Regions from separate parts of the Modestobacter sp. SYSU DS0511 genome, predicted to be linked through region 3. Evidence: riboswitches for the same ligand, from Rfam matches in the RefSeq annotation. Region 3 holds a riboswitch; each other region holds the start of a gene.

Region 1 (4,203 bases), on a different contig from region 3:
TCCGTCGCGCTGCACGCGGGCGGTGCGGGCCAGCAGGGTGCGGGCGGTGGAGGGCAGCACTGGCTCGGCCATGCCGGGAGGCTAGCCAGCCCGGACGGCTGCGGTCTCCCCCACCGGCAGCCGGCCGGTGCGGCGGGCCCAGTGCTCGAACCAGAGGGTCACCAGCGGCGGCACCGAGGCGGCCAGCGCGAGGACGGTGGTGCCGAGGGACCAGCCGAGCACCCGCCAGGCGACGAGCGTCACCGCGACGTAGGCGATGAAGACCGCACCGTGCACCGGGCCGAACACCTGGACGCCGACCTCGGAGGTCTTCGGCACGTACTTGACGAACATCCCGGCGAGGAGCAGCACCCAGGACACCGCCTCGGCGACGGCGACGACGCGGAACGTGCGGGCGACGGGGGCGGGGGCGAGCAGTCGGGCAGCCACGACCGGGGACAACGAACCACCGGTGCCGCAGTCTCCCGGATGTGATGAAGACCCTCCTCCCCACCCTTCGCGAGCTCAGGGCGGGACCCGGGAGGGGCCATTGCACGACGCGGAGACGCCGGTGCCCCGGCCGCCGAGAGGCGACCGGGGCACCGGTGTTCGTGCTGGAGCGCTGGCGTCAGCCGGCGATGCGGCGCATCGCGGTGATCGGGCTGACCGCGTCGATGCTGGCGACCTTGACGACGTCGCCGGAGGTCGGCGCGTGCACCATCTGGCCGTTGCCGATGTAGATGCCGATGTGGCTGACCGGGCTGCGGAAGGCGATGAGGTCGCCCGGCTGCAGCTCTCCGCGGGAGACCGCACGACCCATGCTCGCCTGGGCCCGGCTGGAGTGCGGCAGGGAGATGCCGGCGGCGGCGTAGGCGTACTGCACCAGACCGGAGCAGTCGAACGACCCCGGGCCGGCGGCGGCCCAGACGTAGGGCTTGCCCTGCTGGGCCATGGCGGTGCTGACCGCGGTCGCCGCGGCACCGCTGGAGGCGACGACCGGGGCGGACGGGGCCTGGGCGGCCGGGGCTGCGGCGCGGGCGGCGTTGCCGCCCCCACCCGACCCGGAGCCGGAGCCCGATGCCTGCTCGGCCGCGGCGGCCTCAGCGGCGTGCCGCCGCTCGGCCTCGGCCCGGGAGGCGGCCTGCTCCGCGGCGGAGAGCCGCTCGTACATCGCCTGGTACTCGGCGATCTGCTTGTTCAGGTCGGTGCGCTGCTGCTCGACCCGGTCCAGCTGGGCCTGTGCCTCGGTGGCGGCGGCCTCGGCCGCGGCCTGGGCCTCGGTGGCCTGCTCGTCGGCCGCGACGGCCTCGCCCAGGATCCCGTTGTTGTGGTCGGCGATGGAGCCCAGCGTGCCGACGCGGTCCATCAGCTCGTCGGCGGACTCGCTGGTGAGCATCGCCTGCAGGGTGCTCAGCTGGTCGCCGGTGTAGGCGCTGCGGGCGACCTCCCGGACCCGGTCACGGGCGCCGGCCAGGGCGGCCTCGGCGGCCTCGACCTGGGCGGCGGCGGCGTCGACCTCGGCCTGCGTGGCCTCGAGCTCGACGCGGGCGTGGTTGAACTGCTCGGTGACGACCTCGAGGTCGTGCGCGCGCTCGGCGACCAGCGTGGCCGCCTCGGCGGAGGTGGTGGGCTCGGCCGCGGCGGGCGCGGGAGCCAGCAGGGTGGTGGCGACGAGCGCCCCGGCGGCGAAGAAGGTGACGACGGCCCGGCGGGAAGTGGACCCGCGGCGGGCAGGGTTGAGCGAACTCGCCATGTTCGGCGGGTGGTCCTTTCTTCCAACGTGCCGCCTACCGAGTTAGCTGACGGGTTCGGATGGGAAGACACCCGGCACGTGCGGTCCGATCGGGCCGCTCAGTGCTTCACCCCAGTGCTGCGGTGGGTCCCCGGTCCCCTGGCCCGCCGGAGTGCACGGGCCGCGGAGTTCGGCGGCGGTCTGGTCGGTCGCCACCGAGAGGTGGCTGAGGTGCCCGTCCGGACCGTCGCCCACCGTAAGGGCGTTATGGGCTCGTGACAAAGGTCCTTTGCGATTTTGTTGAGAAACTCCGTGGGTGTGCTGCGACACGCTCACCGAGCGTGACTGGCGCGCCGGGCCTGTGGGTCACCGCCGCCCACGGCCCCCCACCTCACCCGCGCCCGGGACGCCGACACGCGACCTGAACTGGGCGCCTGCATCCCGCACCGGACGGCGCGGTCGCCGGTCTCGAACCGCGCCCCTCAGCACCTTGCCGACCCCTTCCCGTCACGCTCCGCCAGCGGCTCCACACCCCGCGCCGCCACCGCATCAGGGGCTGGGTACTCCCCCGGCGTGGCGGTCGCCGGCCCTGGCCCGGGGACCTGGTAGAGGGAGCCGGAGCACGGCGCGCCAGGATGACCGGGTGCCGACCCTCGCCACCGCCCCCTGGGACGACCCGGACGTCGTCGCGCTGACCGCCGCCCAGCAGGTCGAGCTGCGCGCCCGCTACGACGGCGCCGGCGAACCCGGGGTGCCCCCGTCCGCCGCCGACGTCGCGGTGGTGCTGCTCGCCCGCGACGACGACGGCACCCCGATCGGCTGCGGCGCGCTGCGCCCGCTGGGGCCGGACGAGGCGGAGATCAAGCGGATGTACGTCGTCCCCGGCGCCCGTGGGCGAGGGGTGTCCAGGCTGCTGCTCGCCGGGCTGGAGACCGAGGCGGTGACCCGCGGGTGGACGACGGTGCGGCTGGAGACCGGCGTCCGGCAGCCGGAGGCGATCGCGCTGTACCGGTCGACGGGCTACCGGCCGGTCGAGGCGTTCGGGCACTACGTCGGCGCCGACGACCCGCACGCGGTCTTCCTCGCCCGGGAGCTGGCGTGAGCACCGCGGCCCGCTACGACGCGGTCGTCGTCGGGGGTGGGCACAACGGGCTGGTCGCCGCCGCCTACCTGGCGCGCGCCGGGTGGTCGGTGCTCGTGCTCGAGCAGCGGGACGTGCTCGGCGGCGCCGCCATCAGCCAGCACGTGTTCCCCGGCGTCGACGTCCGGCTCTCGGCGTACTCCTACCTGGTCAGCCTGCTGCCCGACCGGATCGTCACCGACCTGGGCCTGCCGCTGGACCTGCGGGACCGCGCGGTCGCGTCCTGGACGCCGCTGCGCCGCCACGGCCGGCACCGGAGCCTGCTGGTCGAGCGGGACGAGGGGCCGGCGACGGCGGCGTCCTTCCGCGCGCTCACCGGCGGGGACGCCGAGCTGGCCGGCTGGCAGCGGTTCTACGGCCGGCTGGCCACCCTGGCCGAGGACCTGGCGCCCACGTTCACCGAGCCGCTGCCCAGCGAGGCGGAGCTCGCCGGCCGGCTGCGCGACCCGGGCATCTGGCGCGACCTGCGCGAGCGTCCGCTGGCCGACGTCGTCGCCGACCACCTGTCCGACGACGACGTGCGCGGCATCGTCCTCACCGACGGCCTGATCGGCACCTTCGCCGACGTGCACGCGGCCGACGGGCTGGCCGGGCGCTGCTTCCTCTACCACCTGGTCGGCAACGGCACCGGCCGCTGGCGGGTGCCGGTGGGCGGCATGGGCGCGGTCAGCGGCGCGATCGCCACCGCCGCCCGCGCGGCGGGCGCCCGGCTGGTCACCCGGGCCACCGCCACCGCGATCGAGGCCCGCGCCGACGGGGTCACGGTGCACTGGACCGACGACGAGGGGACGGCGCACGCGGCCGACGCCGGGCACGTGGTGGGCGGCGCCGCGCCGGCCGTGCTCGACGAGCTGCTCGGCGCGCCGGCCACGCCACGGCCCTCGGGCTCGCAGCTCAAGGTCAACATGGTGCTGCGGCGGCTGCCCGGGCTGCGCTCCGGGGACGACCCGCACCGGGTGTTCAGCGGGACCGTGCACGTCGACGAGTCCGCGTCGGCCATCGACGCCGCCTACGCCCAGGCCGCCGCCGGGCGGCTGCCCGACGTCGTCCCGTTCGAGGTGTACTGCCACTCGCTGACCGACCCGTCGATCACCGGGGCGACCGGGCTGCACACGCTGACCCTCTTCGGGCTGCACACCCCGGCCGAGCTCTACGCGACCGACCCGGTGGGCACCCGCGAGGAGGCGGTGCGCCGGGTGGTCGCGCAGCTCGACGACCACCTCACCGAACCGCTGGCCGACTGCCTGGCCACCGACGCCGAGGGCCGGCCGTGCCTGCAGGCGGCCTCACCCCTGGACGTCGAGGCCGCGCTGGCGATGCCGGGCGGGCACATCTTCCACGGCGACCTCTC
Region 2 (4,203 bases), on a different contig from region 3:
GCCCGGCGTCGTTCTGTGCGGTGGGCGCTGAAGCGTGGGACGTCGTCACGTGCTGGAAGTGGGAGAACGCCGCCAGCGAGATGCCCGCGGCCCAGGACGGAGCGGCTGTCCGTCAGCACCCAGCGGCGCCGGGACGACGAGCCGGCCAACTCGCCGGGCCGCCACGTCCAGTGACCGGCTGAGCTGCTGCGCGAGCCAGGCCTCGGGCGGCCCGCTCAGCGTTCCACCGGGTGGGCTCGGTCCTCGTCCTCGGCGAGCTCCTGCGGCACCACTGCGGCCAGGCACCGCCGAATGCCCTCGACGATGCTGCTGGCGGTGAAGAGATCGTCCTCGGTCTCCCGCCGAGCCGCCCGGAGCTCGTCGACCAACCGGTGCAGGGCCTCGTAGCCCTTCCGGGTGTCCTCTGGGTCCGCGCTCGGACCGCTCATGCTGCGCAGCACCTCGCCCAGCTGGGCCAGAGCCGCAGCCGCCGGCCGGCGGAGGGAGGGGCCCAGCGCCACCCGGTCGTTCTCGGCGACCTCCGTGTCGGCGATCAGCTGGGTCAGGTCCTCGATCAGGAGGGCCAGGCCCTCCAGAGCACGCGCCTGCGCGTAGAGCCGGTCGGCGTCCGACTGGTACCTCCTCACCCGTCGGTTGCCGCGCCGGGCCTCGCCGGCCTGCTGGACCGCCGAGCGCATCTGGTCGAGGACCGGGTCGACCGCACGCATCCGGTCGCGCCACTCGTGCCGGCTCGGCGGGTGGTCCCGCTGCAGCCCGTCGGCGAGGTCGGCGAGCTGCCCCGCCAGCGTCTCCCGCAGCCGGTGCATCTCCGTCTGGGCCGGGCCGAGAGGGACGGGCGGGAAGGCCACGGTCACCCCCAGCCCCACCAGGGCGCCCAGCAGCACCAGACCGACGAGCGCGAGGACGTACCCGGTCGGGTCGTTCCCCCCGAAGACCAGCGCGAACAAGGCCGTGGTCGGGACCCAGCTGCCGGCGTTGCCCAGCCGCCGCCACGTCCCGAGCAGCATGCCGACCCTACCGCAACGGAGAGTGCGACCACGTCGGGCATCGGGAGCTCGGTCAGCACCATCCCGAGCACCCCGCCCACGACGAGCGCCAGCGTCACCTCCGCCGACTCGCGGACCGATCCGGCCAGCGTCACCGCGGACGTGACCACGGCTCCGAGGGGGGCGTAGAAGGGGTAGTCGGCGAGCGGCTCCGGGAGGGGGTGGCCAGCGCCCACGCGAGCGCGGCCGCCACGGCCGTCTTCAGCCCCAGCACCAGGCGCGGATGCCGGTCCCAGAAGCGCAGTGGCGCCGTGGGCCCGTCGGCAGGGCCGCCGCCTGCTCGTGTGCTCGGCATCGGGCCATCCTCGCCGATGCGCTCCCACCGACGTCCGGGACGCACATCGGGCGTCGGGACGGTGCGACCGCGGGTCTCGACCATCGTGCGCGAGGGCCACCCGCCGGGTGCGTCCACGCGCGCCGGGCGGCCTCCGGGCGCGGCGCGCCGGAGCGACGTCGTCGGCGGTCATCCCGGGGTGCTGAGCGGGCACGCGCTCTGCGGGGGCTGCTACGGCGCGGGCCGCAACCGGGTGCCGAGCCCGGGAGAGCGCCGGCCGGGTCCTCGCATCACCCGCGCAGCCGGTCCCACCGCGGGGACCGTCAGCCGGGCGCCGGGTCGGACGAACGCCCCTGCCCGGTCACAGCCGGGCAGGGGCGCCTCGTCGACGGTCCGGCCTCAGCGGGCCACCACGGCGGGTGTCAGCCGGGCAGGAACGACACGTGCGGGTGGTCCATGTGGTTGGCGGTGGGCGACCCCCGGTCCGCCATGCCCTGCCACGTGCCCGTACGGACCTGGTAGATCCGCTGCTGCCAGATCACGTACTCGACCCGGAACCGGGCGGCGTTGTCGATGACGTACTGGGTGACGGCGTCTCCCTTGGCCTGGTCCGTGTGGACCATGAAGTCGGCCGCGAGGTCCTGCGTCGGGCTGTGGCCGGGCCGGGTCACGACCGTCCCGACGCCGAACCGCTCGGCGACCTCCTGGACGACGGGGCGGACGTGCGGAGCCCACACGTCGTACGCGCCCGCACTCGCCGCCGGAGCCGCGGGAGCCGCGGGAGCGGCTGGGGCGGCACGGTCGGCACTCCGACTGGCCGGCCGCTCCGCGATACGAGGCGCCGCGGCAGCCACCGCGCCGCCGAACGCGAGTCGCTGACCGACCCGCAGGGTGTTCGGGTCCGCGCCGATGACCTCCCGGTTGAGCGCGTACGCCTGCTGCCAGGTGATTCCGTGGGCGGCCGCGATCCTGCCGAGCGTGTCGCCCGCCCGGACGACGTACTCCCCCGACGCGCTCTGCGGGGTCACGGCCGGAGCCGCGGGTGCCGCACCGGTGCCGCCGATGGTGAGCACCTGACCGACGCGCAGGCGGTTCGGGTCGGCGCCGACTCTGCCGGCGTTGTCCGCGTAGATGGTCTGCCACGTGGTGCCGTGGGCCGCGGCGAGGGTGCTGAGGGTGTCGCCAGGAGCGACCGTGTGCTCCGCGGCGTGCGCCGGGGCGGCCACCGCGAGGGGGACGGCCACTGCTGCCACGACCGTCAGGGCGGGACGGGTCACGGACGCCATGCTCGGGCGCCGGGTGGGACGGAGGTTCCGTCCCGGGTGTCGCTGTGCCATGGATGTGCGCCTCTCACCGCCTGCGGAGTTAGCTGTCGGGTTCGGGCGAGAGCTGCCCGGCCGCGGATGCGGCTTCACCCCAGGGCCCGGAGGCCCGGTGCTGCGAGGTGGGTCCCCCGCGCCTGCCCGTCGTGTCGTCTGGTCCGGTGACGGTGGGCAGGTTCGGCGGGCCGCCATCCGGGGTCCTCCGCATTCGGTGGACGAGCGCACGGTAGGCAGACGGCGATCGGCCACGGCAGTCCCCCGGTCGCCTCCACCGGGCTCTGGAACGGGGAGGGCCGCAAGGCCGCCGACGTACCTCCTCGGCGGCCGCCGGACGCGCCTGGCCTGCGCTTTCCGCCGCTCGCGACCTGCCCGCACGCCAGCGGTGGGCACCGGCGCGGCGCTGGCCGCTCACGGGTTTGGTTGCAGACTCGACCTACTTTCCGTCGGTATGTCGTGACCCACCGCAGTCACTCGGCGCGCGTGCCACGGCGACCTCGGCGGGCGTCGGCGGCGGTCGGTCCAGGTGCCCGGCCACCGGCGGGGAGACGGGAACGGCCCCGGCCGTCCTCCTCGGGAAGGAGGTCGGCCGGGGCCGTCCGGGCCGCTCGGCGGCGGGGCGCGGTCGCCGGATCGGCGATCAGGCCCGCCGACCGCCGGTGAAGCGGCTCAGCAGTCGCTTGAGCAGGTTGGCCTTGATGAGTCCGGAGATGAGGCCCATGTCCGTTTCCCCTCCAGTAGGTCGACGCTCTCCGGGCACTACCCGCCGCGGCCGCGGACATCAGGTCCGGGCCGAACGAGCGGGACGTCTCCGCCGGGAGCGACTGCGCCTTCCGCCGCGCGGCGGCCCTAGCATCGCCCCGTGGACCAGCAGGCACTGATGTCGATCGTCCAGCGCTACTGGGACGGGCTGTGGAACCGGCGCGACCTGACGGTGATCGACGAGCTCATCGCCGAGCCCTACGTGCGGCACTCCTCGGCCGGTACCCGGTCGCTGACCCGTGCCCAGTTCAAGCGCGAGGTGCGCGAGTCCTGGCAACTGCTGCACGACCCCGCGACCACCGTCGACGACCAGGTGACCGCCGAGGACCGGATCTGGACGCGGGCCACCACCACCGGCCTCAACCTGGACACCGGGCAGACGTCGGTGGTCACCTGGCTGGTGGTGCACCGGGTCGCCGACGGCCAGATCGCCGAGTCGTGGAGCGCCACCCTGCCCGGCGTCGACTGGCGCTGACCCCGCGCCCGGCGCGGACCGGGACTCCGGCGCGCCGGGAGCTCAGCCCAGGTCGCGCAGCCGGTTCGCGCCGGCCATCCGGCGCCGGCTGAGGACCGCGTACAGGGCGACGAAGGCGAGCACGCCGGCGCCCATCCCGATCAGCGTCCACCGCAGGCCGATGAGGTCGGCGAGCAGGCCCAGCGGGAGTGCGGCGATGCCGAACGCGCTGAAGCTGAGCATGATCAGCCCCTGCACCCGCCCGTGGTACTCCATGTCCGACAGGGCGATGAGCTGCGACTGGTTGGTGGTCTGGAAGCCGAGCATCGACGCGCCGACGGCGAGGAG
Region 3 (4,203 bases):
GCGAGTTCTTTCCGGAGTACGACCAGGCCCGCGGCGTGCAGATCGACCACGACGCCAAGTTCATCGGGATGCGGTACCCGTACGAGCTCAACCTCGTCGGCGATGCGGCCACCACGCTGCGCGCGCTCATCCCGCTGCTGGAGCGCAAGCAGGACCGGTCCTGGCGCGAGGGCATCGAGGACGGCATCCGCCGCTGGTGGGAGATCATGGAGAAGCGGGCGAACACCGACGCCGATCCGGTCAACCCGATGCGGCTGTTCTCCGAGCTGAACGGCCGGCTGCCCGGCAACGCCATCATCACCGCCGACTCCGGCTCCGCCGCCAACTGGTACGCCCGGCACCTGCGCTTCGGCCCGGACAACCGCGGCTCACTGTCCGGCACCCTGGCCACCATGGGCCCGGGCGTGCCGTACGGAATCGGCGCCAAGTTCGGCCACCCCGACCGACCGGTCATCGCCTTCGCCGGTGACGGCGCCATGCAGATGAACGGCCTGGCCGAGCTGCTCACGATCGCCCACTACTGGCAGGAGTGGCGCGACCCGCGCCTGGTGGTCGCGGTGCTGCACAACAACGACCTCAACCAGGTCACCTGGGAGATGCGGGCGATGGGCGGGGCGCCGAAGTTCGCCGACTCGCAGACGCTGCCCGAGGTCTCCTACGCCGACTTCGCCGCCGGGCTGGGCTTCGAGGCGATCACGGTCGACGACCCGGAGCAGGTCGGCCCGGCCTGGGACTGTGCGCTGGCTGCCGGCCGGCCGGCGCTGCTCGACGTGCACGTCGACGCCGACGTTCCGCCGATCCCGCCGCACGCGACGCTCGAGCAGATGACCGACACCGCGAAGTCGCTGCTCAAGGGCGACGAGGACGCCTGGGGCGTGGTCAAGCAGGGCACCAAGAACAAGATGCAGGAGTTCCTGCCCAACCGGAGCTGACCATGTCGACCGCACACCTCCCATCGCCGACCGTCCGGCCGTGGGACGGGGCGGACGACTCCCGGGTCGACGTGTCGGCGCTGGACGCTGACCTGCGCCGGCGCGTCGACGGCGAGGTCCGGTTCGACGCCGGCACCCGCGCTGCCTACTCGACCGACGCGTCCAACTACCGGGTCCCGCCGCTGGGCGTGGTCGAACCGCGCACGGTCGACGCCGCCGTCGAGGCCGCGGCGGTCTGCCGGGAACACGGCGTCCCGTTGCTGTCCCGGGGCGGCGGCACCAGCCTGTCCGGGCAGACGACGAACGCCGCCGTCGTCCTGGACTGGAGCCGGTACTGCCACCGGCTGGAGTCCCTCGACATCGACGGACGCCGGTGCGTGGTGGAGCCCGGCCTGGGGCTGACCCTGCGCGCCGGTGAGCTCGACGACCTCCGGGTCGGCTGACCGCCGGACCCGAGACCGGACGCGCGACGAGCGCGCTCCGGACCAGCAGGAACGACAGACGGGAGGACGAGATGAAGACGCAGGAGTTCGTGTCCGCGGTGCAGCAGTCGGCCCGGATCCCCGATCACGAGCACGCCGAGCAGGCCGTCCGGGCCACCCTGACCGTGCTCGGGCAGCGGTTGTCGACCGAGGCGAAGGACCTGGCCGCCCAGCTGCCGCCCGAGCTCGCCTCGGCGATGCCCACCGACGGGTCGGTCGAGCGCTTCGGCCTGACCGAGTTCTACGGCCGTGTCGCCGAACTCGAGGGGCAGGGCTGCACCCCGGAGCAGGCGCGGCAGCACGCGCGTGCGGTCACCGCCGGGCTCCGCGAGGCGGTGGGCGCCGAGTACCTGCACGTGCTCGACCAGCTCCCCGACGACTACGGCGACCTCACGCACACCGAGAACGCGCACCACTGACGGCCTGCCGCCCCTCCGGGTCGCCGTGGCGACCCGGAGGGGCGGAACTCAGACCAGCCGACGCGCGGTGTTGTAGCCCCACATGTCGATGCTGGCGACGCGGACCACGTCACCGGCGCTGGGGGCGTGGACCATCAGCCCGTCGCCCAGGTAGATGCCCACGTGCCCGACGGGGGAGTAGTAGAAGACCAGGTCACCGGGCTGCAGGTGCGCCCGGTCGACGTGCACGCCCATCGTGGACTGCATCCGCGACGAGTGCGGCAGGTCGACGCCGGCCGCCCGGAAGGCGAACTGGGTCAGGCCCGAGCAGTCGTAGACGTTCGGACCGGCCCCGGCCCACACGTAGGCCTTGCCGAGCTGGGCCATCGCGGTGTCGATGACCACCTGGGCGGCGGAGGTCGGTGCGGCCGCGGCCGCGACCGGCGCGGCGATCGGAGCCGGGGCCGGGGCCGGCGGGGCGGCGCCCCCGGCGTTGGCCTGGGCGGCGAGCGGGGTGAGCACCACGCCGGCGCCGGTGAGCAACGCGATCAGCGCGCCCTTGGCCGCCGAGCGGGTGGAACGACGAGCAGAGGTGGTGCGCAGGGCCGTCATGGAACGACGAGTTCTCCTTGTTCTCCTCAACCGCCTACCGAGTTAGCTGACGGGTTCGGGCGGGGAACTCGCCCGGCACGGCCACACGTGCGTGCGGCCGAGCTTCACCCCAGAACTGCGGTGGGTCCCCGGTCCGGGCGACGGCTGCAGCATGCGCGGCCGACGTCCGGTTCGGCGGTGCCGTCCGGGTGTCACCAGGTGCGGTGACGGTCGGACCCGGTCGGCCGCGACGACGCTAGGTGGCGATCTGGTGGTCCGCAGCCGCCGTCGTCGGCCGGATCCGGACGGTCTCCGACTGCGACTCGCCGTCGTGACCGTGGCAAACGTGAAGCTGTCCCCGGCGTGTCTCGGGACGTTGCGAACTGATGAATGGACGGCGCGTGACGACGCTTCGTGTTCACGACCTAACCAGCTGGCGAACGGCCCGACCCTTGGGAGATGGCTCGGTCGTGAGCGGTCGGGCCGCTGCCGTCAAGGGGGTTGTCTGACCTGTGGACAGGCGTTTGACCTGCTGGTTCGGGTGGTGGTGAGGCGCCGATCGCAGTAGTATTCGAACGTACGTTCGAATGACGGGGAGGTGTCCGTGAGCGACTCGATGACGCTGGACCCCCTTGCGCCGAACGTGGTCGCGGAGCTGTCCCCGGATGACCTGGAGGGGCTGTTCGGGTCGCCGTTGCAGTCGGCGTTGGACGCGCTGGCGGCCGAGGACCTGCACGCGTTCGGCGATGGTGAGCTGCTGGACAGGGTGGGCGAGCTGGTGCGGCTGCAGAACCGGGTGGCGGCGGAGCTGGCCCGCACGGTGCGGCATGCCGAGCTCGCGCAGGCCGTCGAGCGCGACGGGTTGGCGTCGATGCGGTCGTGGCTGATCGGGCACCGGTGGTTGTCGGCGGGCGAGGCGTCGCGGGTGGTGCGGGCCGGCCGGGTGTTGGAGCACCTGCCGGCGCTGGCTGCGGGGTTCGCTGCCGGGGAGGTCACCGCCGCGCAGGTCGACGTCGTGGCGAGCGCGGTGGGGGAACCGGAGCGGGCGCGTGCTCAGGAGCAGGGGATCGACCTGGGCGCGTTCGACACCGCGTGGGCGGATGTGGCTCGGGAGGCGCCGCACGCCTCGCTCGGGGTGGCGGTGCGGGCGTTCATCGAGGCGCTGGACCCCGACGGGCCCGAGCCTGACCCCACGGAGGGGCGGCGGCTGTCGATGGCCAAGCACGCTGACGGCAGCGTCACCGGCCGGTTCGACCTGGACGCGGTGGGTGGGGAGAAGCTGCAGGCGGCGATCGAGTCGATCGTGCAGGCCAACCGGCCCAAGGGCGACACCCGCACCCGCGCGCAGCAGCAGGCTGATGCGTTCGTGCAGCTCTGCGACAACCAGCTCGCCTCCGGTGGCCTGCCGACGCTGCGGACGGTGAAGCCGCACGTGGTGCTGCAGCTGGACCTGGACGATGCAGTCGATCCGGCCACTGGCCCCGGCGCCGCGCAGACCGGGTTCGGTGCCAGCATCTCCGCCGCCCGTGCCCGCTGGCTGGCCTGCGACGGGAGCATCTCCCGGATCGTGATGGGCCCCGACGGCACCCCGCTGGACCTGGGGCGGAACCACCGGGTCGTCACCCCCGGACTCCGCAAGGCGGTGGAACGGCGGGACAAGGGGTGTGTGTTCACCGGCTGCGGTGCCCCGACCTGGTGGTGCGATGTGCACCACCTGATCCACTGGCTGCACGGCGGCGAGACGTCGTTGACCAACTCCGCTCTGCTGTGCGAACGGCATCACACGAAGGTCCACCACGG

What was found. A riboswitch is a leader RNA that binds a small molecule or an ion and turns the genes downstream of it on or off. The one in region 3 is predicted to bind cyclic di-AMP.
Region 1: it holds a riboswitch for cyclic di-AMP, as region 3 does, so the genes downstream of both, ACI783_RS08525 (NlpC/P60 family protein) here and ACI783_RS16930 (C40 family peptidase) in region 3, are expected to answer to the same signal.
Region 2: it holds a riboswitch for cyclic di-AMP, as region 3 does, so the genes downstream of both, ACI783_RS00875 (LysM peptidoglycan-binding domain-containing protein) here and ACI783_RS16930 (C40 family peptidase) in region 3, are expected to answer to the same signal.

What each region holds. Positions count from the first base shown of each region.
Region 1 covers NZ_JBJGZY010000013.1:16,767-20,969, reverse strand. The annotation lists gene ACI783_RS08535 (serine hydrolase domain-containing protein) at 1-72, opposite strand, end outside; gene ACI783_RS08530 (DUF3817 domain-containing protein) at 82-429, opposite strand; gene ACI783_RS08525 (NlpC/P60 family protein) at 608-1,732, opposite strand; cyclic di-AMP (ydaO/yuaA leader) riboswitch at 1,748-1,917, opposite strand; gene ACI783_RS08520 (GNAT family N-acetyltransferase) at 2,355-2,813, shown strand; gene ACI783_RS08515 (phytoene desaturase family protein) at 2,810-4,203, shown strand, end outside.
Region 2 covers NZ_JBJGZY010000001.1:190,739-194,941, reverse strand. The annotation lists gene ACI783_RS00880 (hypothetical protein) at 216-1,007, opposite strand; gene ACI783_RS00875 (LysM peptidoglycan-binding domain-containing protein) at 1,743-2,597, opposite strand; cyclic di-AMP (ydaO/yuaA leader) riboswitch at 2,660-2,816, opposite strand; gene ACI783_RS00870 (ester cyclase) at 3,502-3,876, shown strand; gene ACI783_RS00865 (MFS transporter) at 3,919-4,203, opposite strand, start outside.
Region 3 covers NZ_JBJGZY010000041.1:25,493-29,695, reverse strand. The annotation lists gene ACI783_RS16945 (thiamine pyrophosphate-requiring protein) at 1-932, shown strand, start outside; gene ACI783_RS16940 (FAD-binding oxidoreductase) at 935-1,375, shown strand; gene ACI783_RS16935 (DUF2267 domain-containing protein) at 1,447-1,833, shown strand; gene ACI783_RS16930 (C40 family peptidase) at 1,882-2,424, opposite strand; cyclic di-AMP (ydaO/yuaA leader) riboswitch at 2,442-2,586, opposite strand; gene ACI783_RS16925 (DUF222 domain-containing protein) at 3,008-4,203, shown strand, end outside.